DNA from 2 places in the Brucella sp. NBRC 12950 genome. Region 2 is predicted to be linked to the other one. Evidence: riboswitches for the same ligand, from Rfam matches in the RefSeq annotation. Region 2 holds a riboswitch; the other holds the start of a gene.

Region 1 (11,680 bases), on a different contig from region 2:
ATCTCCTGATAATCAGCGCCCGCATAGGTGTCGATCCACTCCTGATAGGGTGTGCCTATATGGGCAGTGGCTGCGAGATTAACCCCGATTTCGCCATAGCCATGCGCGCAGGGAACCAGTGCGGTCAGCAGGTCGAGGAAATCGCCTGCCTGCCCGCAATCGAGTACGTAGCGCGTATAGGCGAGGTTTTCCGGCTCTTCTTTTGTGTTGTAAAGATCGTCTTCGGTTATGCCTTCGCGTGCGCAGATTCCGACATGCAGCGGCAGTTCTGTGACCGCCAGCCCATGCATGATTTCGGCGCAGAGCCGCGTTTCCTGCAAGCTGCCTGCCTTCACGACACCCAGCGCAAAGGCGCGGGCATAGTGATGCAGATAAACGTAGTCCTGCCTGAGATAATGCAGGAATGCCGATTTCGGCAGCGTGCCATCGCCCAGTCCGCGGACAAATTCATGATCGATATAGGGGGTCCAGTCATCAAGCGTTGCGGCACGCAGGCGGGTGAACAATTCGGATGAATAAAGCGTGTCACTCATGACTTGTCACCTCCCGCGTTGACGTCGATTGCAAATTTCTCGACAGGCAGGATCGAAGGCACGAGACCGTTATCCTTGAGATAGGTTTCGTAGCGGCTCCAGCGTCCATAATCGAGGCTTGCGGGTGAGCGCGAGAAACGGGCAACCGTGTCTTTCCAGGCGCGCTGATTCAGCTCGTCTTTGAGTTCAGAACTATAAGACGCGAACAGGTCGTAGCTTTGCTCTGGATGATTGACGATATATTGCGCGGCTTTTTCGGTGGCTGCTAGAAAGCGCGAAATCCGTTCTTTTTCGTTCGCATCCAGCTTGTTTGAGTTGGCGACATAAACCAGCTCGTCATAGACCGGCACGCCTTCCTCCTCGACGAAGAAGCATTTGCCCGCAACCCCTTCAACCGCCATCTGGTTGAGCTCAACATTGCGATAGGCACCAATCACCGCATCAACCTGTTTCGACATCAGCGATGGTGCGAGCGAGAAGTTCACATTGATGAGTTCGACATCTGAAAGCTTTATGTCGTGGTTTTTGAGAATGGTGCCAAGCACCGTTTCTTCAACACCAGCGACAGAGAAGCCGATCTTCTTGCCTTTGAGATCGGCACTTGAATTGACTGAACCATCGTCTCGCACCATCAGGCAGTTGAGCGGGGAATCGACCAGAGTGCCGACGCGGATCAGCGGAATATCGGCATGAACATCGAGATGCACCTGCTGTTGATATGAAATTGCCAGATCAGCCTGTCCAGCCGCAACCATTTTGGGTGGTACAGATGCGTCGGCAGGGGCGATGATTTCCACATCAAGACCCGCATCCTTGAAGTAACCGAGCTTGTCGGCCACGATGATCGGCCCATGATCGGGGTTCACATACCAATCAAGTATGAGTTTGAATTTATCATTCGCATGAGCTGCCTGAGCTGACATCAGGGCGAACGAAGCCGTGGCGCTGAAAAGCGCAGCAAAAATCAGTTTTTTCATGTTTCCTCCGGTTAGAGCGCATCCCGAAAAGTGTGAAGCGGTTTTCGGACAAGATGCGCGTTAAAGCGAATATTAGGTCTACTTTACATAGGGGCGTGTAACTTCGATCCATTGCCGCACGCGGGCTTCGGGATCGGGGTTGAGAGTGATGTCGGTGACGACGGATACAATGTCAGCTCCGGCTTTAAAGACGCCCGGCGCGCGCTCCACATTCATGCCGCCAATGCCAACGAGCGGAATATCACCAAGGGTGGCTTTCCATTGGCTGACGCGGTCCAATCCCTGTTCATGCCATTTCATCTTTTTGAGAATGGTCGGATAGACAGGGCCGAGCGCGATATAGGCTGGCTTTAGCGCTAATGCACGATCAAGTTCAGCCTCATCATGGCTGGATACACCGAGCTTCACACCGCTCTCGCGGATTGCATCGAGATCGGCTTCATCAAGGTCTTCCTGACCGAGATGTATGAAGTCGCAGCCTTCCTCAATCGCCAGTTTCCAGTAGTCATTGACGATGAGCTGGCAATCATATCGCGCGCAAATTTCGCGGGCTGCGCGGATTTCTGCGCGCAGTTCAGCGTCGTTCTTATCCTTGATGCGCAGCTGCACGAGTTTGATGCCAAGCGGCACCATGCGCTCACACCAGCTAGCGCTGTCAAAGATCGGGTAGAACGGATCAAGGGCCATTACAAAAATGCCTTTCCGAGTAATGGAGTGGAGGGGGCAGCCATGTCGCGGGCTTCAATCGGATCGGCTTCATAGGCGATGCGCCCAGCCTCAACAGCGAGCGCAAAAGCGCGGGCGATAGCGGCTGGATCGCCTGCTTTGGCAACCGCAGTGTTGATCAGCACGGCATCAAAGCCAAGTTCCATGGCGGCTGCAGCGTGCGATGGGACGCCAATACCGGCATCCACGACCAGTGGAATATCGGGGAAATGCGCACGCATGGTTTTAAGTGCATAAGGATTGTTGAGGCCGCGACCTGAACCAATCGGCGCGCCCCATGGCATCAACACCTTGCAGCCTGCCTCAATCAGTTTCTCCGCAACCACAAGATCGTCATTCATATAGGGAAAGACCTCAAAGCCTTCATCGCAGAGAATACGGGCTGCTTCGACCAGCCCGAAAGGATCAGGCTGCAAGGTGTCGTGATCGCCGATGACTTCAAGCTTGATCCAGTTGGTGCCGAAAACGTCACGCGCCATTTTTGCTGTGGTGACTGCTTCGCGTGCGGTATGGCAACCGGCAGTATTGGGCAAAACCGAAACACCCAGATCCTTGATCAGTGTCCAGAAATCCTGACCGGCACGCATATTCCCGCTCTCGCGCCGCAGCGAAACCGTCACGATTCCCGACTTTGACGAGCGGACGCTGTCAGCAAGAATAGAGGGTGATGGATATTGCGCCGTTCCCAATAGTAGGCGGCTTTCAAATGTTTTCCCGTAAAATTCCAGCATCTTAGCCTCCCTGCATCGGCGCGAGCACTTCGATGCGATCGCCTTCGCCGATCAGCGTTTCCTCGCGTTCATCGCCTGCAATGAATTCGCCATTGAGCGCGGTTGCCACCACGGCCTCATCAAGTTCGATTTCTGCAAGCAGAGCCAAAAGATTGGCGCTTTTGGTCTCAAAGACCTCGCCATTTAAAACGATGGTCATGCCAGGTTCTCCAGAAGTTCAGGTTGTTGTTCGGCCTCGGTTGCTGCCGCAACCGCCATGCGTGCAACCGCAGGGGAGAGCAGAAAGCCGTGCCGGTAAAGCCCGTTGACATACATTGTTTGGCCACGCCCTGTTCGAACTTGTCGCACACGTGGCAGATTGTCGGGGAAGGCGGGGCGGGCGTCGACGCCGGTTTCCAGAATTTCCGCTTCGCCAAATGCCGGATGCAGCGCATAGGCGGCGCTTAACATTTCCAGCGTCGAGCGAACGCTAATGCCGCCTCTCTCATCGCTTTCGATCATAGTTGCGCCGATCATATGAATGCCGTCACCGCGTGGCACGATGTAGAGCGGAATGCGCGGATGCAGCAGGCGCACAGGGCGCGAAAGATTGATGTCGCGGGAGCGAACCACCAGCATTTCGCCCTTCACACCGCGCAGATCCTGCAATTGATCGCGTGCTGCCAGACCGCGCGCATCGACGGTAATATCCGTGTCGATTTTTACATCTTTCGCATCTTGCCCGAGATGAAAGACCACGCCTTTCTTTTGCAGGTTTTCGGCAAGCTCGATCAGTGTATTGCGCGGATTGAGGTGGCCTTCCTCAGCAAAGAAAAGCCCCTGCCGGAAACGGCCTGCAAGGTCCGGCTCCAGTGCATCGATCTGTTCGGAATCAATTGTGTCGAAGGCTTGCGTGCGGCGGGCGAAGCGGCGCAGTTCAGTCGTATCGCGTGTGTGGGAAATGACAAGCGTGCCCTTGCGGTGGACTGTTGAAACATGCCGTTCCCACCAGCTAATCGCTTCTTGCCCCAGCCTTACGACGGGCTCTTCCGCACTCTCGCCTTCGCACCACGGGGCCAACATTCCGCCCGCAAACCACGAACAGCTGTCGGAGCCGATTGCGGTGCTTTTGGCAATGACAGTGACGGCGTGGCCTTGGTCACTAAATTCTGCTGCGCAGGCAAGGCCTGCAACACCCGCGCCGATGATGGTGACGCGCATTATGCAATCTCCCACAAAGCGTGGAAATGATGCACGGGGCCGTGCCCGCTTCCGACCTGCAATGTGTTAGCGGACCGGATGGCCGCTTGCAGATAGGTATGCGCTTCACGAAGGGCTTTTTCCAGCGAAAGCCCCTTGCCGAGACCCGCTGCAATTGCTGACGAAAGCGTGCAGCCAGTCCCATGGGTGTTCTGCGTGTAGATACGCGGCGCTTCCAGCTGGATCATCGGCAGATTGGCACGGATGAGAAGGTCGGTGCAGATGTCGCCCTCAGCGTGCCCGCCTTTCATCAGCACGGCCTTCGCGCCGAGCTTGAGCAAAGCGCGTCCTTGTTCTTCCGCCTCATTATTATTTCGCGCGATGGCACAGTCGAGCAGGCAGGCAGCTTCCGGCCGGTTTGGTGTTAGAAGGCATGCAAGCGGGATCAGTTTTTCGCGCAATGTCGAGATTGCGGCTTCGCTTAAAAGCCTGTCGCCGGACTTCGCCACCATCACCGGATCAAGAACCACCGGGCCAGAGAAATGCCCAAGGCCTTTGGCTATTGCCTGAATGGTTTTCGGCACCGACACCATGCCGATCTTGACCGAAGCCACATTGAGATCGCTGAAGACCGCATCAATCTGTGCCGCAACGATTTCAGCCGGAACATCGTGGACTGCTGTGACCGTTAATGTGTTCTGAGCGGTGATCGCTGTAATGACGCTCGCGCCATAGACATTGAGTGCTGAAAAGGTCTTTAAATCGGCCTGAATGCCAGCACCGCCACCGCTGTCGGAGCCAGCAATAGTCACGCAAATAGGCGCGGATGCACCATTGCTGTTGCTTGCTTTTGTTCGGGAGAGGCTTTGTCTTAAGTCCATCATGTCGTCTCTCATTCCGAACGGAAAATTGAGACGTCATGAACGGGTTTTGGGGCTTTGCCCCACGGAGGATGAAATCCTCCTTGTTCGCGACGCGCCAAACTCCGTTCCCTACGCAGGTATTACCCGGATCAGGTTCAATGGGTTAACGCGGTCAGCGTCTCTCAGCCTTTTGTGTCGCAAGGTCGGATGGAAAACCGTTTAGCGCTTTTCCTGATCTTGCTTCGAAGGCACCCCAACGAATTTTGTGTCTTAAGCATAGGCCGGAACAGCAGGGCGGTCAAGAGACTGTAAAACGACAAATTGCAGGCGCTAAATTAGGGATTTTGATAATTTGTATATAATTTGTTAAAATTCTAGACTGTAAGCTATCCACCGGATTGCATCGTCCTGCTCTGATTCTCCGGGTTAACTCTCGCATGAGAGCGGAAAACATCCAGTCAGGATTTGTCTGATGAGGGACCAATGATGAGGAAGCGGGAAGCCGGTGAGGCTCACTCGGGTGATGCGATGGTGCGCACATCCGACGAGGATTTCCGTATTCTTTTTACAACTCATCCGACACCCATGTGGGTCTATGATCCTGAAACGCTAGCATTCATTGTCATGAATGAAGCGGCCCATGCGCTTTACGGCTATTCGGCAGACGAAATCCCCGGCATGACAGTGCTTGATATCCGTCCGCAGACCGAGCGGGAGCGGATGTTTGCAGCCGTGCGCGACAGAAGCGATCTTGAGCGTCCCGAACGCTGGCAGCATCTCAAAGCCAACGGCGAAACCATCGAGGTTCTCACTTACGGACGCCAGGTCGTCTTCGACGGCAAGCAGGTCATTCTGGCAATCGTTCAAGACATGACCGAACTGGCAGAGGCGACCCGGCAGGCAAGTCATGTGCAGTCTCTGCTTGATGGACTGGTCAACAACATGCCGCTTGGTGTTTTCGTCAAGGATATGCAGGACGAAGGCCGATATGTTCTCTACAATCAGGCAGCGTCCACGATCAGCGGTCACAATATCGACCATGTAGTTGGCTCGATCGATGCCGAAATTTTCCCAAGCGAGGAAGCAAAGCTTCTGACGCAGCAGGATCGGCTGGCAATGCGCCGCGGCGATGTGTTGACGATTGAGCGGGATATTCGTTGCGCTGACGGCACACCGCGCCGGATGCGGATCATCAAACGTCCCATTCCACCTGTTGAAGGCGATAAATCGCGTTACCTGATCGGGCTTGTCGAAGATATTACTGAGCGACGCGAGACTGAACAGCGCATGACGCATATCGCCATGCACGACAGTCTGACGGATCTGCCGAACCGTGCCTATTTCTCGCAATATATTGAAAATATTCTGAAAAAGGGCGACAGTGCTCCGGCGTTTGCGCTGTTCTATCTCGACATCGACCACTTCAAGACCATTAATGACAGCAGGGGGCACCAGATAGGTGATCTGCTGCTCAATCAGGTGGCGACGCGTCTTAAGAACATCACGACTTGCGATCAGTTTCTCGCGCGACTTGGTGGCGATGAGTTTGCCATCATCTATCGCAGCGATGCGATTTCGCAGATTGCCATGTTTGCGGACCGCCTTCTTTCAGCCTTTCAGGACCCGTTTGATCTCGGTGATACAACGGAATTCGTGTCTTGCAGTCTTGGCATCGCTCAGGCGCCTCTGCATGGTGAAGATACCGACGTGCTGATGCGCAATGCTGATTTGGCGCTTTATGCCGCCAAGGCGGATGGTCGGCGAACGTTCCGCTTCTACCAACATTCGCTGCGACTGGCTGTTGAGAAACGCCATGCGATGACAACTGATCTGCGGGTGGCCTTGGCCGCGAAGCAGTTCGAGCTGCATTACCAACCGATCTTCAATCTGGAATCGGGTCGTATATCCGGGTTTGAGGCCCTGCTGCGCTGGCGTCATCCATCCCTGGGCATGGTCTCGCCGGTTGAGTTCATTCCGATTGCAGAAGAAGCCGGGCTTATCGGCCCCATCGGCGATTGGGTGCTGAGACAGGCTTGTTGTCAGGCAGCTTCCTGGCCGGATGAGATCAAGGTTTCGGTCAATCTTTCTCCGGTGCAGTTCAATCAGACAACGCTGCTCGATTCTGTCACGGAAGCGCTTGAGGAGGCAGCCCTGTCTCCGGACCGTCTCGAACTTGAAATTACGGAATCCGTATTCCTGCAAAACAGCAAACACAATATCGAACTGCTGTTTGAGTTGCGCCGCCTGGGCGTGCGGATTGCCATGGATGATTTCGGCACTGGCTATTCATCGCTCAGCTATCTGCGCTCGTTCCCGTTCGACAAGATCAAGGTTGACCGCAGTTTTGTATCGGGCATCGAAGTCGATACCCGTGATCTTGCGATCATTCAGGCGGTCGCCACGCTGGGCGCTGGTTTCCGGATTGTAACGACTGCTGAAGGCGTGGAAACCACGCAGCAGCTTGAATGCCTGCGCAAGCAGAATTTCGGCGAGGTGCAGGGCTTCCTGATGGGGCGTCCAATGCCTGCAGCTGAGGTGCCAGAATTCATCCAGACCCGCTGCGGATCAATCCTCGCTGCAATGCAGCCGCAGAACGAAATGGCCATCTGAAAATCATTTATGAATAAGGCTTGACCTTCCAACGGTGGGAAGGGTTACTTATGATGCAACTCAGTATCTAGCCCTTTAAAAAGGGGCTGCAGCATCGGCTCAAAAATCGGCAACGATCTTCGGAAAGCACGATGCGCAGAAGAAGGGATTGCCATGAACAAGCCAGTCAAATCCGAAAACACAAGTTTCGCCATTCCAGTCGAGGGCATGAGCTGTGCCTCCTGCGTGTCTTCCGTTGAGAAGGCTGTCGCGAAAGTGCCGGGCGTTGACAAGGTGTCTGTCAATCTTGCGACCGAGCGCGCCGATGTGACCTTCAAGGCCGCACCCGACATGCCAGCAGTCATCGATGCGATCCGCAAGGCAGGCTATGACGTGCCGTCGGGAAGTGCCGATCTCGCCATTGAAGGCATGAGCTGTGCTTCCTGTGTGAGCAAGGTTGAAAAGGCATTGAATGCCGTACCGGGCGTAACCCGCGCCAGCGTTAATCTCGCGACCGAACGCGCTCATGTCGAATTGGCTGGCCAGGTGCCGCTTGGTGATCTTATTAAGGCGGTTGAAACCGCGGGCTATGAAGCGCGTTCTCTTGAAGAGGCACGCAGCGATGCCAAGCAGGAAACGCAATCCGACAAGCGCGATGCGGAAGCGCTTGAGCTGAAAAAGAACGTCATCCTTGCTGCGGTTCTGACTCTGCCGGTTTTCATTCTTGAAATGGGATCGCATATCATTCCAGCGGTGCACATGTTCGTCATGGACACGATTGGAATGCAGAACAGCTGGTATTTCCAGTTTGTGCTGACAACACTTGTCCTCTTCGGCTCGGGTATGCGCTTTTTCAAGAAAGGCATTCCGGCCCTTCTGCGTGCCGCACCCGACATGAACTCGCTGGTGGTTGTCGGAACAGCCGCCGCATGGGGCTTTTCGGTCGTTGCAACCTTCTGGCCGGATATTCTGCCGGCAGGAACAGTCAACGTCTATTTCGAGGCCGCTGCTGTCATTGTCACGCTGATCCTGATTGGCCGTTATCTGGAAGCTCGTGCCAAGGGCCGAACCTCGGCTGCGATCAGCCGTCTCGTTGGCTTGCAGGCCAAGTCGGCCCGCGTGCTCCGCAATGGCGATGCGATCGATGTGCCGCTTGAAGATGTGCGCGTTGGCGATATCGTTCAGGTGCGTCCGGGCGAGAAAGTTCCCGTCGATGGCGAGGTGATCGAAGGCTCGTCCTTTGTGGATGAATCGATGATTACCGGCGAACCCGTACCCGTTGCCAAGGAAGAGGGCGCGGAAGTCGTCGGCGGCACGATTAACAAAACCGGCGCCTTCACATTCCGTGCAACCAAGGTTGGCCGCGATATGGTCATCTCGCAGATCGTGCGGATGGTCGAGGACGCGCAGGCTGACAAGCTGCCCATTCAGGCCAAGGTCGATAAGGTCACTGGCTGGTTCGTGCCTGCGGTTATGGCTGCCGCGGTCCTTACTTTCATTGCATGGCTGGTTATTGGCGGCACAGCCATGATGGGCTACGCGCTGGTCAATGCTATTGCGGTTGTCATTATCGCCTGCCCATGTGCCATGGGGCTTGCAACGCCGACCTCGATCATGGTGGGCACGGGTCGCGCTGCAGAATTTGGCGTTCTGTTCCGTCGTGGTGACGCGCTGCAAACCCTGCGTGATGCATCGGTGATTGCGGTCGACAAAACCGGCACGCTGACACAAGGTAAGCCGGCTTTGGCGCATTTCGCTGTTGTCGATGGCATCGATAAGGATGAAGCCCTGGCGCTGGTTGCAGCGGTGGAAGCACGTTCCGAACATCCAATTGCTGATGCGATTGTGACGGCTGCAAAGGAAAAGGGACTGAAGCTTGCCGATGTTTCGGCCTTTGAGTCCGTTCCCGGTTTCGGGCTTAAGGCCAGCGTTTCGGGTCGTGAAGTTGCCATTGGTGCTGATCGCTATATGGCGAAGCTCGGTCTGGATGTAGCGGTGTTTGCGGATGATGCGAGCCGTCTTGGCGATGAAGGCCAGACCCCGCTTTATGCAGCAATCGACGGCAAGCTCGCTGCAATCATCACGGTTGCCGACCCGATGAAGGAAACCACGCCTGCAGCTATTGCTGCCATGCATGAGCAGGGCCTCAAAGTCGCGATGATTACCGGCGACAACCGCCGCACTGCTCAGGCGATTGCCAAGCGTCTTGGCATTGATGAAGTGGTTGCGGAAGTGCTGCCGGACGGCAAGGTCGAAGCTTTGAAGCGCCTTTCGGCTGGGGGAAAGCGTATTGCCTTTGTGGGTGACGGCATCAATGATGCACCAGCTTTGGCTTCCGCAGATGTGGGTATTGCGATTGGCACAGGCACGGATATTGCGATTGAAAGCGCTGATGTTGTGCTGATGTCAGGTGATCTGCGTGGCGTGGTCAATGCGATTGCAATCTCAAAGGCCACAATCCGCAACATCAGCGAAAACCTGTTCTGGGCTTTTGCCTATAACGTGGCGTTGATTCCGGTTGCCGCTGGTATTCTTTATCCGTTTACCGGCACGCTTCTTTCGCCGGTGCTGGCAGCAGGTGCGATGGCGCTTTCGAGCATCTTCGTGCTGAGCAATGCTTTGCGCCTGCGCAGTTTCAAAAGCCCGATGGCCTGATTATTGGGTTATCCTGTCGGCAGTCTTCTCGCTGCCGACAGGCGATATTGCTTTTAAACATTTGCCACTGGATTTTTTATTTTGCCGCCTATGTGGATGAGCAGGCACGCCGTGTTGCGCAGCAATCAATTTGCTGCGACACTTCTACCAATATGAGGCCTACCCAAATCAGAAATGCATCGAATTCGGTTTAATCCGTGCATCTTTGTTTCAAGTAACAGTCATGCACGGCGGGACTGCAGTCACTACTTGAAGGGGGTAATGTCTTGCTTGTTTCTCTGACGTCTATTCTGTTTTTACTGATTGGTCTTGCGCTCGGCGCAGCCGGTATCTACCTCGCCACATTGGGTGGCAGCTGGGCCTTCATAGCAATTGCTGTAGGCTTTCTGCTGACCGGCTTCTTTCTTCTCAAACGAAGCTCTCTGGCGCTCTGGATTTACGCGCTGGTCATCCTTGGAGCGCTCGGCTGGGCGGTTTATGAAGTTGGCTTCGATTGGTGGCGGCTTGGCTCAACCGGCGGCATCATTGTTCTGCTTGGCCTTTGGCTGCTTACGCCATGGGTCAGAAAGCCGCTGAATGGCGGTGGCTTGCCACTCACGATAGCGACGCTCGCAGCACTTGTTGTTGCCGGCTATTCGATGACACAGGACCCAACCAGCATCAACGGCAACCTGCCGATGGAAAAGGTTGCCGCAACGCCTGATCTCGGTGGCAATGTGCCTGATGGTGAATGGCACCAATATGGGCGCACACCTTACGGACAGCGCTACTCGCCGCTTGCACAGATAACGCCTGAAAATGTCTCCAAACTTCAGGTCGCCTGGCAATACCAGACCGGCGATGTCAAGCAGCCGGAAGATGTGGGTGAAACCACCTATCAGGTGACGCCACTCAAAATCGGCGACTCGCTCTTCCTTTGCACGCCGCATAACTGGGCTATCGCCCTTGATGCAGCGACCGGCAAGGAAAAGTGGAAGTTCGATCCGAAGGTCGGCTTCAACACCGATCGTCAGCACCAGACCTGCCGTGGCGTGAGCTACTGGAAGGATTCGACCGCAACTGCTGGTGCGAAATGTTCAGAACGCGTTTATCTGCCGACGTCTGACGCTCGTCTGATCGCGCTGGATACGCAAAGCGGCGAGATCTGCACCGATTTCGCCAATGGCGGTACGCTCGATCTCAGCCACGGCATGAAATATAATCCGGCAGGTTACTACTACTCAACCTCGCCACCGGCGGTCGTGGGTGACAAGATCATTGTCGGCGGTGCAGTCAATGATAATTACTCGACTGAAGAACAGTCGGGCGTCATTCGCGCCTTCGATATCCGCAGCGGAGAACTGCTCTGGAACTGGGATTCGGGAAATCCCGATGTCACCACACCTCTGCCGGAAGGCCAGCACTATACGACCAATTCTCCGAACAGC
Region 2 (11,680 bases):
TGACAGAAATCCTACCTAAGAAGCTGCATCCATGTCATGTGATCCGTCCTTTTCCCCCGTCTATCAGGTCGACGGCAATCTCAGCCTCGGCCTGCTGTTGACCGCCGACCATGCCCGCCGTGATTTGCCGGCTGAATATGGTAGCCTTGGCCTGGCGCAAAGCGAGTTCGAGCGGCATATCGCCTATGATATCGGCGTTGAGGAACTGACACGTCAATTGGCTGCGAAGCTTGATGCACCAGCCGTCATGGGTGGCTTTTCACGCCTGCTGATCGATCCCAATCGCGGCGAAGACGATCCGACGCTTATCATGCAATTGTCTGATGGGGCGGTGATCTCCGGCAATTATCCGATGTCGCCCGAACAGCGTGAAATCCGCCTCGACCGCTTCTATCGCCCCTATCATGATGCTGTTGCATCCATGAGCACGCGGGTTGCAGCCGAAAGCGGGAAAGCCCCATTCATCGTCTCGATCCATTCGTTCACGCCAAACTGGCGCGGCAGGGATCGTCCGTGGCAAATCGGATTGCTTTGGGATTCTGATCCGCGCGCTGTTACACCACTGCTTTCCATGCTACGCGAAGAGCCGGACCTCATTGTCGGTGATAATGAGCCTTATGATGGCGCACTTAAAAACGATGCGATGTATCGTCATGCAACGGCGCGTGGCTATGCGCATGTTCTGATTGAAGTGCGTCAGGATCTGATTGCTGACAAGGCGGGTGCGCGTGAATGGGCCGATCGGCTTGCCCCCATGCTTAATGCCATCAACGCAATGCCGGAAATCCACGAAATCCGCCATTATGGTTCGCGTTCAGGCCCGGTTCCACATCTGACAGACTGACGCTTTGCCCGCTATCCACAGCCCGTCGACGATAAAAAGTGCATTTCCAAGCCCACTGGCTCTTAATTTTGCCTGCGACTCGCAGAAAAACTAAGTCCAACTTTCGGCAACGGTCCTGTTCCTGTAACGGATGACCTTTGACCCGCATTCATAATCGACTTTGAATTGGAGAAACGCGTGAGCGACGACATTACCAGCGAAGCCCAGACCATCGCCGTAGGCCAGTTGCGTGCTTTCATCGAGCGCATCGAGCGTCTTGAAGAAGAAAAAAAGACCATCGGCGACGATATCAAGGAAGTTTACGCGGAATTGAAGGGTTCGGGGTTTGACAGCAAGGTCGTAAGGACCATTATTCGTCTGCGTAAAAAAGAAGACCATGAACGTCAGGAAGAAGAAGCCATGCTCCAGCTTTATATGGATGCACTTGGTATGGGCTGACATTTAGGGCGCGGTGCGTCCGGCCTGTTGCTTCTTCCTGAAATCGAAGCCCTGCGAATTCGCCGGAATTCGTACACACAGGAAGGGGATAGGGTCCATGGAGTTTAGAAAACTCGGACGTACTGAACTCGAGGTTTCGCCGCTTTGTTTTGGCGGCAATGTGTTTGGCTGGACGGTCGATGAAGCAACATCATTTTCGCTTCTCGACCGTTTTGTCGATGCCGGTCTCAATTTCATCGATACTGCGGACGTGTATTCCGCATGGGCACCAGGCAATATCGGCGGTGAATCCGAAACTATTATTGGCAACTGGCTGAAATCCCGCGGCCTGCGCCACAAAGTTGTGATTGCCACCAAGGTCGGTTCTGAAATGGGCCCCGACGAAAAAGGCCTTTCACCAAGCTATATCCGCAAAGCCGTCGATGCCTCCCTCAAACGGCTGCAAACAGACTATATCGATCTTTACCAGTCGCACTGGGATGATCCCGAAACGCCGTTTGAAGATGTTCTTGGCATCTATCAGGAGCTGATCAAGGCCGGTAAAGTCCGCGCAATCGGCGCATCCAATCTGACACCGGAACGTCTGACAGAATCGCTTGATGTTGCGAAGAAGCATGGCCTACCGCGCTATGAAACCTTGCAGCCGCTTTACAATCTCTATGACAGATCGGCTTTTGAGGATGGACTTGAAGCGATCTGCCGCGACAATGAGTTGGGCGTTATCAATTATTATTCGCTGGCTTCCGGCTTCCTGACCGGCAAATACCGCTCAAAAGACGATCTCGGCCAGAGTGCGCGCGGTCAGACGGTAGAGAAATACCTGACGGATCGCGGGTCGCGGATTATTGCGGCACTTGATCAGGTTGCTCGTGCCAATGACGCTAAACCGGCGCAAATCGCAATTGCCTGGCTAATTGCGAGACCATCCATTACGGCACCAATCGCCAGCGCCACGCGCCTCACCCAGCTCAATGAGCTGCTCGATGCCGCACAGATCAAGCTGGATGCTGAAGCGATTGCCCTGCTCGACAAGGCAAGCGCTTAACCAGAAACGAAACGGAAGGGTAAATTACCCTTCCAGTTCTTCGCGCAACATCTCCAGCTCCAGCCATTCTTCTTCCATGGCAGAGTGTTCAGAGCGCTTCTTTTCAAGAAGATCGGCAGTCTTTGCAAAAAGCGTAGGGTCTTTGGCATAAAGTTGCGGGTCGGCAAGCTTACCTTCCAGCACAGTCATTTCCTTTGCCAAAGCATCCATTTTGCCGGGTAAGGTTTCGAGCGCGAATTTCTGCTTATAGGAAAGCTTGCGCTTTTCATCACGTTTGGGCTGCGGTGCATCCCCACCCTTTTCGTCAGTGCGAGCTGTCGTCGTCTTGACGTTGCGTTTTGCCAGCGCCTGCTCTTTACGCTGTGCCATCATATCGGCATAGCCACCGGCATATTCGAGCCAGTTACCATCACCTTCCGGCGCGATTACAGACGTTACCGTGCGATCAAGGAAATCGCGGTCGTGGCTCACAAGAATGACCGTTCCCGGAAAGCCGGAAACCAGTTCCTGCAACAGATCGAGCGTTTCCATGTCGAGATCGTTGGTAGGCTCGTCAAGGATCAGCAGATTGGCAGGCCGTGCCAGAACGCGCGCCAACATCAGACGTGCCCGCTCACCACCGGAAAGTTCGCGGATTGGTGTCCGCGCTTGTTCCGGCTGGAACAGGAAGTCTTTCATGTAGGAAACGACATGGCGCTGCTCGCCATTGACCACGAGGCTTTCGCCACGCCCGTCTGTGAGATAATGCGCGAGCGTGTCATCAAGGTTCAGGCTTTCACGCTTTTGATCGAGCTCGGCCATTTCCAGATTGACGCCAAGACGCAATGTACCGGAATCAGGCTCAAGCTTGCCGGTCAGCATCGACAAAAGCGTCGTCTTGCCTGCGCCGTTTGGGCCAACAAGACCGATACGGTCGCCACGTTGAACACGCGTCGAAAAATCCTGAACGAGAACGCGTTCGCCATAAGCCTTGTTCAGCTTCTTTGCTTCAATCACCAGCTTGCCGGATTCCTTGGAATCACTGGCTGCCAGAACAGCTGTACCCTGTGCCTTGCGGTGATTGCGGAAATCAGCGCGCATGGAATGCAGCTCACCAAGACGGCGCATATTGCGCTTGCGGCGAGCGGTTACGCCATAGCGCAACCAATGTTCCTCGCGCGCAATCTGACGCCCAAGCTTGTGATGGTCGCGTTCTTCTTCTTCGAGAACCTTGTCACGCCATTCCTCGAAATGACCAAAGCCCTGATCGATGCGGCGGGTAAGGCCGCGATCAAGCCAGACTGTCGAACGGCTGACATTCTCCAGAAAGCGGCGGTCGTGCGAGATTAGAACGATGGCTGAACGGATCTGACGCAGCTCACCTTCAAGCCATTCAATCGTTGTCAGATCGAGATGGTTGGTCGGCTCATCGAGCAACAATACATCAGGCTGAGGAGCAATCACGCGGGCAAGTGCTGCACGACGTGCTTCACCGCCTGACAGATGATCGGGCTTTTCCTCACCGGTAAGCCCCAGATGTTCCAGCAGATAGGTCACACGATGCGGATCGTCTGTTGGTCCAAGACCGGCGTCCACATAAGCGCGGACATTGGCAAAGCCATCAAGATCAGGCACCTGCGGCAGATAACGGATAGTGGCACCCGGATGCTTGTAGATTTCGCCAGAGGTCGCTTCGACCATACCGGCGGCAATTTTAAGCAGAGTGGATTTGCCGGAACCATTGCGTCCGACCAGCGCGATGCGGTCGCCCTCGCTAACCGAGAGGGCTGCGTCCTCAAGCAGCGGCGTGCCGCCAAAGGTTAGCTTGATCTGATCGAGGCGAAGAAGCGGAGGTGCCATGGTTCTCTTTGAAAAATGCCGTTGAAATTTCTGCCCTGCTTGTCGAGGACAAAACGCATTCTGTCAAATGGGTATGGCCAAAAAAGAACCAGGCCGGGTTTCCCCGGCCTGTTTGTTGAATTCAAAACCGCTCAGCGGCTTGGGCACATTAGTTACAAGGTGCTTCGTATGTGCGACCGTAATTGTCGCGGTAACGGCAGTACTGAACGCCATTACGGGTCTGTGCTGCACCGAGAAGCGTACCAGCGACGCCACCGATAGCTGCACCAGCCAGAGCACCGCGACCGTTGCCGCCAATTGCACCGCCAGCGAGCGCACCAAGAGCTGCACCACCAACGCCATAGCCGGCAGTACGCTGTTCAGCCGTCGTGCATGCTGCTGTTGAGAACGCAAGCGCGCCGACGATTGCAATCATGGAAAGACGTGATTTCATGAAACAATCTCCTACTTAAAGTTACACCAACACCGACTTTGCGTCCCCAATTTCGGCGTAAAGCAGATCTTACCCGCTTGGGAACAGTTACAATACGTTTCGACCGTCAGCGTCAAGCAGTTTCAATTGGTAAGGTTAGCAGCCATCCTAAAGCGGGGTCTCTTCACCAAAGTTAGCTACGAGTATCGCAAGACCAGAACGCACGGAAACACAAAGAGTTCCACGCACAATGTTGGATACGGTCCAGGAAGAGCCGAAAGGCAGTGTCACATTATCTAACGGCCACTCGGCATTTTTGATCGACAAACCTTCAACTGTGCAGAAGTTTATGACGCTGAACGATGTGCCGTCTGCAAAATCATAGAGATAATCACCCGGCACCAGCGGCCATGCTTCTTCCTCTCCACTTGAGAGAAGAATGTTGCGACCGTCCGCTGCCTGAGCTGTCGCCATGGTGAGGTGCAACAGCGTATGATCGGTGCGGGCGCCGCCAAAAGCACCGCACAAAATGACCTTTTCGGCGCCACGCTCATAGGCTTCCGACAGCGCAAGCTCACCATCGGTCATGTCTTTGGCGCGCGGGAAACTCTTCTGCGGCACATGGGCATACTGCTTTTGCAAAGCATCGGAAGCGGAATCGAAATCCCCCAGCCACAGTTCCGGCTCCACGTCCAGCGCGGCCGCATGACGTATGCCACTGTCTGCCGCAAGAACACGCGCTCCTGCAATCTGGCTTTTCAGGCGATCCGTGACGACGAGATCGCCGCCGAGTAGAATGACAAATGTGCTCATAAACCGCTCATAACATGCAGAAATTATAGCTGAAAGCCCGCATTGCGATCCCTTGCCCTTCGTGATGCAAACATCTATTGTCAGCCCTGCTCTAACGGGGTGCCATTCAATCTCTGAATGGCTGAGAGGCCGCACTCCGGCTAACCCGCTGAACCTGATCCGGTTTGTACCGGCGGAGGGATTAGATGCTGACCGATTTCCCAAGCGGCGCTCAATCTTTTCGAATAAAAGAAAGGAATGCCGTTATGCGGCTTTTATCTCTGCTTACCCTGTCGCTGACCGCAGCTTTTGCCTTTGCGCCTGTTGCACAGGCCAAAGACAAGCTGACCATCTATACCTATGACAGCTTCGTTTCCGAGTGGGGTCCAGGCCCAAAGGTCAAGGAAAACTTCGAGAAAGAATGCGATTGCGAGCTGGAATGGGTTGCATCGGCTGATGGTGTAGCACTGCTCAATCGCCTGAAGCTTGAAGGCGGCAATACCAAAGCAGACATCGTCCTTGGCCTCGACACGAACCTGACCACGGAAGCACGCGCCACGGGCTACTTCGCGCCAAGCGGCATTGATCTTTCCAATGTCAAAGTGCCGGGCGACTTCAAGGACGATATTTTCGTACCTTATGATTACGGCTATTTCGCCATCGTCTATGATTCCGAGAAACTGCCAAATCCGCCCAAAAGCCTGAAAGAGCTGGTCGAAGGCGATCCTTCGCAAAAGATAGTCATTCAGGATCCGCGTACATCGACACCGGGCCTCGGCATTCTGCTCTGGATCAAATCGGTCTATGGCGATCAGGCAGGCGAAACATGGGAAAAGTTGCAGAAGCGCATTCTCACGGTTACTCCGGGCTGGTCGGAAGCCTATGGCCTGTTCACCAAGGGTGAAGCGCCAATGGTGCTGTCCTACACCACCTCCCCTGCCTATCATATGATTGCCGAGAATACGGAACGCTATAAAGCGCTGGCCTATCCTGAAGGCAATTACCTTCAGATCGAGCTTGCCGCCCAGACGACAACGGGTGCCAAGAACCCTCTGGCGCAGAAATTCCTCGCATTCATGACCGGCCCAGGCTTTCAGGATGTAATCCCTGAAACCAACTGGATGTTCCCGGCAGGCAAAACATCTGCACCTCTTGCTGCCGCCTTCGACAAACTGCCGAAGCCGGAAAAGACACTTCTCATCCCGGCAGACGAGGTCGCAAAGAACCGCAAGGCCTGGGTCGATGAATGGCTGGCAGCTTCCAGCAAATGAGTGAAACGCTGACCAGAACCCGGCCAGTCCAGACAACGCCCGCAATCAAATCTCTTGCGGGCGTACTGGCGCTTGGCTTTCTGGCAAGTCTGGTCGGCGGCTCGCTTATCGCCCTGGGGCTTGAGGCCAGCGGCTTTAGCTTCAGAATATTTCTTGATCCCTATCTTCAGCGTATTGCACGTTTCACGATCTGGCAGGCGGTTCTGTCGAGCCTGATTTCAGTGCTGTTTGCCATTCCTGTAGCGCGCGCTCTTTATTCGGAAGCCCGTTTTCCGGGGCGCGGATTGATCCTGCGCCTTTTCGCGCTGCCGCTGGCCCTGCCCGCCCTTGTCACTGTGCTCGGCATTACCAGCATTTACGGGCGCAACGGCTTTGTCGCGCAGCTGTCGCAGACGCTGGGATACCCAGTGCAACCCGATATTTACGGCTTGACCGGCATTCTGATCGCGCATGTATTTTTCAATATGCCCTTGGCGGTGCGGCTCATTCTGGCAGCCTATGAATCGATTCCCGCTGACTACTGGAAACTCGCAGCACAACTCGGCATGAAGGGCACAGCTCGCTTTCGCCTGATTGAATGGCCGACCATAAGGCGCAATCTGCCCGGCATGATCGGCCTTATCTTCATGCTCTGCGTCACGAGCTTCACAACGGTTCTCACACTTGGCGGCGGACCACGCGCCACGACACTGGAAGTTGCAATCTATCAAAGCCTGCATTTCGACTTTGATCCGGCGCGCGCCGTGGCACTCACATTGGCGCAGCTGACACTCACCATATTGATTCTCGCAGCCTTACGCCTCACGGGTCGACCGTCGGAAGAGGGTTTCACTCTCACCACTGCCCCACGCCGTTATGGCAGGCCAGACGGCCTTGAACGCCTCTTCAACATTGTGGCGATAGGCATCGGCTTTCTCTATGTGGCCTTGCCCGTTGCGGGCATTGTGGTGTCAGGTCTTGCTGCTGATCTCATGCGCCTGATGAGCGAAAGAGCCGTATTAAATGCTATTGGCACCAGCATTGTTCTGGGATTTGGCGCAGCGCTTCTTGCCGTCATCCTGTCGCTTTCCCTTGTGATAGCGCGCGAAGCAACCAAAAGCAGACGCTTGGCTAATATCTTCGATACAGGTGCAAGCCTCATCCTTGTGATGCCGCCTATCGTCATTGGTGCTGGCTGGTTTATTTTGCTGCGTCACTTCACCGACCCATTCACGATGGCTCCTTTTATGGTCGTGACAGTCAATGCGGCAATGGCAATGCCTTTTGCCGTGCGCCTGCTGCGTCCGGCATGGGATACATCAGCTGTTCGTCATAATCGGCTTTGCGCGCAGCTCGGCATATCCGGCTTCAACCGGTTGCGGCTTATCGACTGGCCAGCCATTCGCAGGCCTTTCGGTATGGCATTCGCATTTGCGATGGCGCTTTCGCTTGGTGATCTCGGAACCATTGCGCTTTTTGGCAGCGACGCGCTGCAAACCCTACCCTATCTGCTGTTGCAGCGTATGGGCAGCTACCGCACATTCGATGCAGCGGGCCTTGCCCTGATCCTCGGAATCTTATGTCTTTGTCTGATGATGATTGCCGACCGCGCAGCCGCATCCCGAAAGGAAATACCGCTCCCATGAATGCGCTCAGCAAGAGTAGCCTCAGCGAAATCAAGCTACATGATGTGCGTTTCAGCTATGGCGAAACAGTGATGGAATTCAGAGCAACCATTCCGGGCGGTGCAATTGCAGCCATTGTTGGACCAAGCGGCTCTGGCAAATCCACTCTGCTTAACCTGATTGCCGGTTTTGAAACCCCGCAGTCAGGGCAAATCAAAATCGGCAATGAAGATGTAACAAGCCTGCCGCCAGCATCTCGGCCCGTATCGATGGTGTTTCAGGAAAACAATCTGTTTGCTCATCTGAGCGTTGAACAGAATGTCGGGCTTGGCCGCTCTCCGAACCTGAAGCTCAACCAGCAGGACCGCGCCGCTATCGCGACGGCACTGGAGCGTGTGGGGCTGAAAGGCAAAGAAAGCCGCAAACCCGAAGCGCTTTCGGGTGGCGAACGCCAGCGCGTCGCAATTGCACGCGCGCTGGTACGGGCAAGACCCGTCTTATTGCTGGACGAAGCCTTCGCATCGCTTGGCCCTGCCCTACGGCACCAGATGCTTGATCTTGTGCGGGAGCTGCATAAGGAAAACGGCATGACCGTTCTGATGGTCACGCATACGCCGGAAGACGCGCTCTATCTCGACGCACTGTTGCTATTTCTCGACAATGGCCGAATTTCCGCACAAGGCCCTGCCCATGAGTTGCTGTCGCCATCTGGACCGGAAGCTTTGAAACACTATATCGGTGGTGAAACCTCAAAGCTCAAATAGAGTTAACGCTGTGGACATATTTTGTTCGCATTCGCCTTGAAGAACGGCTTTGAGGACTGATCTACTTCTTGTAGGTACTTCAGTCTATGGCTAGATTTGCGCCAATGCTATCGGTGCTGATTCAATTGCGAGGGTAAAATACTGTTCCGTCACACGACCCGTCTCCGGGCCTCCCTGTGTCTCCCCCTTTCTCTGCCAGAACGGGCACAGCGCAATTGGCGGAAACCAGCCATTGGTTTTGGCTTGCTTGCTGTCAGCCTGATTTCAGGCTGTCAGTCGATCAATTCAAGCAAAGATCTTGGGCTGCAGCCTTCCTCAAATCCTGTCACCGTTGAAAACGTCACTCGTAACGACCGGCTGGCACAGATCGGCGCGCAACAGCATCCGCGCATCCTCGCCACCTATGGCGGCGAATATAAAGATCCGAAGCTTGAACGCATGGTCGCCAAGATCGTCGGCAATCTGACAACGGTTTCCGACAAGCCGGATCAAACCTATCGCATCACAATCCTCGACAGCCCCAACATCAATGCCTTCGCTTTGCCGGGCGGCTTTCTTTACGTAACGCGCGGCCTGCTGGCGCTGGCTAACGACTCGTCCGAAGTCGCAGCCGTCATCGCGCATGAAATGGGTCACGTCGTTGCCAATCACGGCATTCTTCGTCAGGAAAAGGAAGCCGAAACGGCTATTGCGGGTCGTGTCGCAACCGAAGTGCTGCATAATGAGAGTGCAAGCCGCGAAGCAACCATCCGCGGCAAGCTTCGCCTTGCACAGTTCTCGCGCAATCAGGAACTGCAGGCCGATGCTATCGGCATCAAGATGATTGGCGAAGCAGGCTACGATCCTTTTGCCTCCGCCCGCTTCCTGCAGTCGATGGAAGCCTATACCGATTTCCGCTCCGTATCGGGTGCAACCGATGCAAGCCTCGACTTCCTTGCAAGCCATCCGGCAACGCCACAGCGCATTCAGCTTGCGCTCGGCCACGCGCGCCGCATCGGTGCGCCGGGTGTCGGCACCACGGATCGCGATTCCTTCCTCAATGGTATCGACGGGCTGCTTTACGGCGACTCGCCAAATGAAGGCTATGTGCGTGAGCAGACCTTCATCCATCCAAAGCTCGGCGTAACCTTTACGGCTCCTGCTGGCTTCACCATCGACAATTCTGCCAATGCCGTTATGGCCAGCGGTCCGGGCGAAGTGGCAATCCGCTTTGACGGCGCATCGCTGCCTTCCGGCTCAAACCTCACCGATTATATCAAGTCGGGCTGGGTGACAGGGCTTGATGAAAGCTCGATCCGTCCGATCACGATCAACGGCATGCCTGCTGCAACTGCGAGCGCAAGCGCTGATCGCTGGCAGTTCGACATTGTGGTGATCGGCACCAACAATAAGGTCTATCGCTTCCTGACGGCTGCACCGAAAGGCAGCACTGCTCTGCAGCCTGCATCGCAAACTGTAACACAGTCCTTCCGTCTGCTGACGCCGACCGAACAGGAAGCGCTCAAGCCATTGCGTATCCGTGTCGTGACAGTGAAACCTGGCGATACAATGGGCAGCCTGCCCGCACGTATGCAGGGCACAACGCGTAAACTTGAACTCTTCCGCCTGCTCAATGCCATGTCGGCGGGCGCGACAGTTTCCGTAGGTGATCGCGTCAAGATCATCAGTGAATAAAGCATGTCGCATGAATAGTTTAAATCACGAGACGTTTTAAGCCCATGGAAGTTATCGTCGAGTCATTGCTTGCAGGCCAGATCGCTCCACTGGGACCGCGTGGCGCACCGAGCGGCATCGATAAGAAGCCGGTATCTGGCCCCGTTCGTTTGCTGCGTGAGGGGCTCGAATGCGACGCACAGGGCGACAGGAAAGTGCATGGCGGCCCCGAAAAGGCCGTCCATCATTACCCGCACGATCATTATGCAACCTGGGTTGACGATGTTGGTGAAAATCCGCGTCTCGAAATGCCCGGTGCCTTTGGCGAAAACATTTCCACCACCGGACTGACCGAGCATAATGTGGCGGTTGGCGATCGTTTCCGCCTTGGCAGTGCGCTCGTTGAAGTCTCGCAGGGCCGCCAGCCTTGCTGGAAGCTCAATGCCCGCTTCGACATTACAGATATGGCAATCCGCGTACAGAAGAGCGGCCGCAGTGGCTGGTATTACCGGGTTCTTGAAGAGGGTATAGTCAGCGAAGGCGACACGATGCGCCTCGTCGAGCGCCTGTCACCGGAATGGACGCTGCATCGCGTGTGGCATCTGCTCTATGTGGATATGCTCAATTATGAGGAGCTGGCGCTGATGGCGCAGATTCCACACCTTGCGGACGGCTGGAAGCGCTATGCTGTCCGCCGTCTTGAAAATCGCAAGGTCGAAGATTGGTCGGCCCGACTTCAGGGAAATCAGGCCTGATAAGCCGCCATCTCATGCTGGTCGAGCAGGGCCAGTTTAAGCTTTTCCATTGCCCGGCTTTCAATCTGGCGAACGCGTTCCTTGGAAATACCGAGCTTTTCGCCCAGCGCTTCTAGCGTCACGCCATCATCGTCCAGACGACGCTCGCGAATGATGTGCAGCTCACGTTCGTTCAGCGCATGAAGCGCCGTATGAAGCCAGCTGACGCGACGCTCCATATCGATCGTGCTTTCCACGACTTCGTCCTGCAAAGGATGATCATC

What was found. Region 2 has a riboswitch for thiamine pyrophosphate ahead of thiB (thiamine ABC transporter substrate binding subunit). Riboswitches for the same ligand answer to the same signal wherever they lie in the genome.
Region 1: linked by a shared signal. The riboswitch ahead of thiD (bifunctional hydroxymethylpyrimidine kinase/phosphomethylpyrimidine kinase) and the one ahead of thiB (thiamine ABC transporter substrate binding subunit) in region 2 are both predicted to bind thiamine pyrophosphate.

What each region holds. Positions count from the first base shown of each region.
Region 1 covers NZ_BSQC01000008.1:94,313-105,992, forward strand. Annotated here, with positions in the region: gene tenA (thiaminase II) at 1-533, opposite strand, end outside; gene QSJ70_RS14690 (ABC transporter substrate-binding protein) at 530-1,510, opposite strand; gene QSJ70_RS14695 (thiamine phosphate synthase) at 1,589-2,197, opposite strand; gene QSJ70_RS14700 (thiazole synthase) at 2,197-2,967, opposite strand; gene thiS (sulfur carrier protein ThiS) at 2,969-3,166, opposite strand; gene thiO (glycine oxidase ThiO) at 3,163-4,167, opposite strand; gene thiD (bifunctional hydroxymethylpyrimidine kinase/phosphomethylpyrimidine kinase) at 4,167-5,027, opposite strand; TPP riboswitch at 5,119-5,275, opposite strand; gene QSJ70_RS14720 (putative bifunctional diguanylate cyclase/phosphodiesterase) at 5,496-7,619, shown strand; gene QSJ70_RS14725 (heavy metal translocating P-type ATPase) at 7,773-10,253, shown strand; gene QSJ70_RS14730 (glucose/quinate/shikimate family membrane-bound PQQ-dependent dehydrogenase) at 10,520-11,680, shown strand, end outside.
Region 2 covers NZ_BSQC01000012.1:101,232-112,911, reverse strand. Annotated here, with positions in the region: gene QSJ70_RS19555 (N-formylglutamate amidohydrolase) at 32-844, shown strand; gene QSJ70_RS19550 (DUF2312 domain-containing protein) at 1,022-1,282, shown strand; gene QSJ70_RS19545 (aldo/keto reductase) at 1,380-2,327, shown strand; gene QSJ70_RS19540 (ABC-F family ATP-binding cassette domain-containing protein) at 2,352-4,166, opposite strand; gene QSJ70_RS19535 (YMGG-like glycine zipper-containing protein) at 4,315-4,599, opposite strand; gene QSJ70_RS19530 (thiamine diphosphokinase) at 4,747-5,391, opposite strand; TPP riboswitch at 5,477-5,589, shown strand; gene thiB (thiamine ABC transporter substrate binding subunit) at 5,637-6,641, shown strand; gene thiP (thiamine/thiamine pyrophosphate ABC transporter permease ThiP) at 6,617-8,266, shown strand; gene thiQ (thiamine ABC transporter ATP-binding protein) at 8,263-9,009, shown strand; gene cdlP (cell division protease CdlP) at 9,202-10,683, shown strand; gene QSJ70_RS19505 (MOSC domain-containing protein) at 10,728-11,417, shown strand; gene QSJ70_RS19500 (RNA polymerase factor sigma-32) at 11,408-11,680, opposite strand, start outside.